Regions from separate parts of the Nocardia sp. NPDC058705 genome, predicted to be linked through region 2. Evidence: riboswitches for the same ligand, from Rfam matches in the RefSeq annotation. Region 2 holds a riboswitch; the other holds the start of a gene.
What was found. A riboswitch is a leader RNA that binds a small molecule or an ion and turns the genes downstream of it on or off. The one in region 2 is predicted to bind S-adenosylmethionine.
Positions count from the first base shown of each region.

Region 1: it holds a riboswitch for S-adenosylmethionine, as region 2 does, so the genes downstream of both, ACFW6D_RS25605 (bifunctional o-acetylhomoserine/o-acetylserine sulfhydrylase) here and ACFW6D_RS13940 (ABC transporter substrate-binding protein) in region 2, are expected to answer to the same signal.

Region 1 covers NZ_JBHYRN010000027.1:36,828-39,752, reverse strand. Annotated here, with positions in the region: gene ACFW6D_RS25610 (homoserine O-acetyltransferase) at 1-10, opposite strand, end outside; gene ACFW6D_RS25605 (bifunctional o-acetylhomoserine/o-acetylserine sulfhydrylase) at 7-1,323, opposite strand; SAM riboswitch class IV at 1,404-1,514, opposite strand; gene ACFW6D_RS25600 (TetR family transcriptional regulator) at 1,580-2,299, opposite strand; gene ACFW6D_RS25595 (MFS transporter) at 2,400-2,925, shown strand, end outside.
Region 2 covers NZ_JBHYRN010000009.1:122,368-125,292, reverse strand. Annotated here, with positions in the region: gene ACFW6D_RS13950 (MFS transporter) at 1-355, opposite strand, end outside; gene ACFW6D_RS13945 (FMN-dependent NADH-azoreductase) at 333-959, opposite strand; SAM riboswitch class IV at 1,178-1,292, shown strand; gene ACFW6D_RS13940 (ABC transporter substrate-binding protein) at 1,312-2,469, shown strand; gene ACFW6D_RS13935 (ABC transporter permease) at 2,469-2,925, shown strand, end outside.

The DNA.
Region 1 (2,925 bases), on a different contig from region 2:
TCACGGTCACGTCGTCGCCGCCGCGAACCCGGCCCGCAGATCGGCCAGAATGTCGTCGATTCCCTCGATGCCCACCGCGAGCCTGACCAGGCCGGGAGTCACACCGGCCGCCAGCTGCTCGTCGGGCGTCAACTGCGAGTGCGTGGTCGACGCCGGATGAATCACGAGGGAACGCACATCACCGATGTTAGCTACATGGCTGTGCAGGCTGAGCGCGTCCACGAACTTCTTGCCCGCATCGACACCGCCCGCCAGCTCGAACGCCACGATCGCGCCCGCGCCCTTCGGCGCCAGCTCCTTGGCCCGCGCGTACCAGGGCGAGGACTCGAGGCCCGCGTAGAACACCGCGTCGACGCCCGGCTGCTCGGCGACGAACTTCGCGACCGTCTCGGCATTGCTGACATGCCGTTCCACCCGCAAACTCAGCGTCTCGATGCCCTGGGCGATGAGGAACGCGTTGAACGGTGAGACTGCGGCGCCCAGGTCGCGCAGCAGCTGCACGCGCGCCTTCAACGCGAACGCGGGCGCGCCCAGATCGGCGAACACCGCACCGTGATAGCTCGGATCGGGCTCGGTGAAACCGGGGTAGCGCGAGTTGCCGTCGGCGTCGCGCACGGTCCAGTCGAACGTGCCGCCGTCGACGATCACGCCCGCAACGGCCGCGCCGTGCCCACCCAGGTACTTCGTCGCCGAATGCACGACGATGTCGGCGCCGTGGGCCAGCGGCTGGATCAGGTACGGGGTCGCGACGGTGTTGTCGACGATCAGCGGCAGGCCGTTCGCGTGCGCCACACCGGCGATGCCGGGAATGTCGAACACCGCGCTGCTCGGGTTGGCGATGGTCTCGCCGTAGAACGCCTTGGTGTTCGGCTGGATCGCGGCTTCCCACTGCGCGAGATCATCGGGGTCCTCGACGAACGAGACCGTGATCCCCAGCTTGGGCAGCGAATAGTGGAAGAGGTTGTAGGTGCCGCCGTAGAGGTGCGGGCTGGACACGATGTGGTCGCCCGCGCTCGCCAGGTTCAGGATCGCGTAGGTCTCCGCGGCCTGGCCCGAGGCCAGCAGCAGCGCCGCGACGCCACCTTCGAGGGCGGCCACGCGCTGCTCCACCGCGTCCTGGGTGGGGTTCATGATCCGGGTGTAGATGTTGCCCGGCTCGGCGAGACCGAACAGCGCGGCGGCGTGATCGGTGTCGCGGAAGGCGTACGAGGTGGTCTGGTAGATCGGCAGGGCCCGCGCGCCGGTGGCGGCGTCGGGTGCCTGGCCCGAGTGGATCTGCTTGGTCTCGAAGGACCAGTTCTCGGGCAGGAAAGAATCAGTCATGTCGTGCTCCAGTGGGTGTTCGCCGGGGATCTCGTCAGTTGGGTCGGATCGACGGGTAACAACACATGGGTGCCTCCTGAAATGCGCGCTTGCTCTCGACTTTCGAGAGCCCGGTCATCACCCGGAGCACCCCACCGCAGCTGGAGGGTTGCCGACCAGCGAGCCGGGGCTTGGCGCTGGTACTCATGACCTTGGGCGTCATGTTAACCGGACATCTCCCACACGCGGAAACTTCCCCCGCATTTCCCGCCGAAGATCACTCGGTGAGCGGTGTGCCGAGGCCGGGCGTGTCGTCGGCCGGTGCGCCGCAGACGTAGCGCAGGCCGTGATAGGCGCGCAGGATCGCGTCACGGGTCACCCGCACGGCCGCCTGGGGCGTCGAATGCAGCAGCGCTTCCTCCACATCGGCCATCGAGATGTGACACAGCATCTGCCAGGTCCCCGCCACCAGCCGGACCATGAAGTCGTCCGGTGTCGTGCCCATGCGATCCGCGAGCTGCGCGCACACCGCCACATTCTTCTTTTCCGCGTATTCCAGCGCTCGCGCGTTCACCGCCTGGCTGGCGCGCATGATCCGCTGCATCTGCAGGAACTGGCGCAGGAAACGAACGCCGTCGGCGCCCACTTCGGCGTGGATCACCTGCAGGTAGGCCCCGCACAGCGCCTGTAGTTCGTTGCCGGGGGGCTGGGCGCGCAGCGCGGCCGCGACGGTGACCCCGAAGTCGTCGATCGGGGCGAGCACGATGTCTTCCTTGAGCGGGAAGTACCGGTTGACGGTGCGCGGCGACACGTCGGCGCCCGCGGCGATCTGCTCGACCGTCGTCGCGTCGAAGCCCTGCGTTTCGCACAGGTCGAGCCCGATCGCGACGATCGCCGCTTTGGTCTGCAGCTTCTTGCGTTCGCGCAGGCCCAGCGGCGCCTCGCCAGCCGGTTCGGCGGTCCGGTCAACGCTGATCGGAGGGGTCGAATCCAGCATGTCGCCAGTCTACCCCGCTGCCGGTTCCATCTGTCGAGACCTGCCAATTGGCGCAGTCAGACATTTTTCTCTTGACGCCAATTGTCGCATGGTGCCAGTATTGAGCGAACTGATCGAGCGACGAGGAGTCCTGGTGACCGGCACCGAAATACAAGCGAAACATGTTGATAATCAACAGAATTCGATGCGGTGGTGGGCGCTGATCGTGCTCTCCGCCGCCCAGTTGATGGTGGTGCTCGATGCCACCGTGATCACGATCGCCCTGCCGTATGCCCAGCGTGACCTCGGCATCAGCGAGGGTGACAAGCAGTGGGCGATCACCGCCTACACCCTGATCTTCGGCGGCCTGCTGCTGCTCGGCGGACGGATGGCCGACTATCTGGGGCGGCGCCGGATCTTCCTGATCGGGCTGGTCGGCTTCGCCGCCGCGTCGGCACTGGCCGGACTCGCGCAGACCGGCGCGCAACTGTTCGTCGGTCGCGGTCTGCAAGGTGCGTTCGCCGCCCTGCTCGCGCCCGCGGCACTGTCGCTGCTGTCGGTGATCTTCACCGACGTGCAGGAGCGGGCCCGCGCGTTCGCGGTGTTCGCCGGGATCACCGCGGGCGGTATCGCGTTCGGTCTGATCG
Region 2 (2,925 bases):
AGGCCGTCAACCCCTGCACCACCCGCGCGGCGATCCCGGTGCCGAGACTCGGTGCCGCGATCACCGCAAGGGTGGACAAGGCCGTCGCCGCCAGACCCCCGACGATCACCGGGCGGCGTCCCCAACGGTCCGACAGCGGGCCGGTGACGAGGAAGCCGGCGCCGTAGGCGAGCCCGAAGGCAGTGGTTGTCCAGGTCACCGCGGCGTGGGTGGTGTCCCACGCCGCGGCCAGGTCGCCGAGCACCGGCAGCACCACGTAGAGCTGCCCGACGACGAGAATCCCGACGGCACAGATCGTCGCGACTGTCCGCCCCGTCGGCGCCCATGTCGCTTCAGTAGTCGCCGGCGAGCTCACGTGCCCGCTCCTGCGCGGCAGCGAACCCGACCTGCGGGTCCTCGGTGAGCACGGTCGGCGCGAAGCGGATCTCGGCGACGTCCTTCACACCGATGAATCGCAGCCAGTCGTGCACGAACGGGGTGGCGAAGTCGCTGCCGAACTGGATCGGCACACCCGGCTGGTGCACGCCACTGGTGAACACCGTGACCGCGCGCTTGCCGTCGAGGAGCCCGCTGTAGCCGACCTCGGGATCGAAGCCGAACGCCCAGCCGGGCTGGGTGATGATGTCGACGTACTGCTTGAGGATGTAGGGCACGCCGTGATTCCAGATCGGGATGTTGACGACGTAGAGGTGGGCGGCGGCGAACCGGTCGAAGACGGTGCGGGCCTGCTCCCAGGCGGCGACCTGCTCGGGGGTCTGTTCGGATCCGGTGAACACGGCCAGTTTGGCGGCGGCCGCGTCGGTGCCGAAGTCGGGCAGCCCGGCGTCGAACAGGTCGAGTGTGTCGACCTGCAGGGTGGAATCCTTCGCCGCGAGGGCCTCGATGAAAGTTGTTGCGATGGCGCGAGATTGGCTGAGTTCGCCGCGTGCGGAGGCATTGATGTGCAGCAGTGTGGTCATGGGAACAGGAGTACCGAGCGCGGCGAACGGCGACAATGATTTGTCGCATGCTGCGCGGATTACCGCATGCGCGCCGCCGTCTTTTGTCTCGAGCTGATCGCAAAACACCAGGCGCCGAATTGCCGCAGGTGGCTCCGTATCCGAGTGCCCCGCAACCACATCGAGTACCCCGAAGGCGGAACAGGCGCGCCTGAATCCGCTGCTAGATTTCGGCCCACGGTCACGAGTATCAGCACGTTCGAGCCCCGGCTCGCTGATCGGCAACCCTCGCTTGCGGTGGGGTGCCCCGGGTGACGACCAGGCGATATCGCTCGGGTATCGCAAGCGCTGTCTTCACGAAGGAATACCAGCAATGAGCAAGTTCTCTCTCGGCTCGCGTCGTCGTGTCGAAATCGTGGCGGGCGCACTTGCCGCGGTGAGCATCGCCGCGACGGTGGTCGGCTGCAGCGACAGCGGCGGATCCGATTCCGGCCCGGTCTATTTCGGCATCTCCGGTCCGCGCACCGGGCCTTCTGCGGAGTACGGGCGTCTGTGGCAGCAGGGATTCGACCTGGCACTGGACGAGATCAACGCGGCGGGCGGAATCAACGGCCGCAAGGTCGAATTGAAGTGGGAGGATTCGCAATCCGATCCCAAGCAGACCGTCCCGATCGCCACCAAATTCGTCGACGACAAGTCCGTGATCGCCGAACTCGGCGACTTCTCCTCGCCCGCCTCGATCGCCGCATCGCCGATCTACAACCGCGGCAAGCTCGTTCAGTACGGCTTCACCAATTCCGCCGTCGACTTCACCAAGGCGGGCAACTACTCGTGGAGCCCGTCGATCACCCTCGACGTCTTCCAGGAACGCAATGCCCAGTGGGTGTCGAAGAAGGCCAAAAAGGTCTCGGTGGTCTACCTCGAAACCGACTGGGGCAAACAGGCTTTCCAGTTCTTCGAGAAGTTCGCCGAGGAGAAGGGAGTCGAGATCGTCTACTCCTCGCCGATCCTGCCCGACTCCACCGATGTGAAGCCGATCCTGATCAAGGGCCGCGAAGCGAACCCCGAAGCCTTCGTGCACCTCGGCTACGGTCCCGACGGTGCGCTGGTGATCAAGCAGTTGCGTGACGTGGGCTTCGCCGGGCAGTTCTTCGGCGGCCAGAACACCCCGCAGTTCATCTCGCTGGCAGGCGCGGCGGCCGAGGGCGACATCGTCAACGGCATCTTCAGCCCGGCCGACCCGGACCCGAAGGTCCAGGACTTCGTCACCAAGTTCCGCACGAAGTTCAACACCGATCCCGGCGACTTCAACGTCTACGCCTACGACGCGCTCAATGTCGTCGTGCAGGCGGCGAAGAAGGGCGGCGCCACCCGCGAGGGCATCCTCGACGGCCTGAAAACCGAAACCCAGTTCACCGGAATCGGTTTGGGCACCTTCGCCTTCGACCAGGAAACGCGGCGCCCGAAGGGTGTCACCCCGCGTGAACTGGTGCTGAAGGAAGGCAAGTTCGTGCCGACCGGCAACCGCTGATGTTCGACACGCTCATCGCGGGGGTGGTCCACGGCAACGCGTACGCGCTGCTCGCCGTGGGCATCACCCTCATCTTCGGCGTCACCAATGTCATCAATTTCGCGCACGGCGCGGTGTTCGCCCTCGGCTCGATCCTGGGTTGGTGGCTGATCGCCGAACAGGGTTTCCCGTTGTGGCTGACCCTCGTGCTGGTGGTTGCGATCACCGCGGCGGTCGGTGTCGGCATCGACCTGCTGGCCGTGCATCCGCTGCGCAAAGCGCCTGCCATCGCGGCGCTGCTGGCGACGGTGGCGGCCGGGTTGATCATCGAGAACCTGACCCAGATCGTGTTCGGACCGGAAACGCGGCCGTTCCCACAGGTATTGCCCACCAACAACTTCCAGCTCGGCGGCGTCCGCTTCGGCACCTCCGATCTGGTGATGTTCGCGATCACCCTGGTGGTGATGCTCGGCCTGG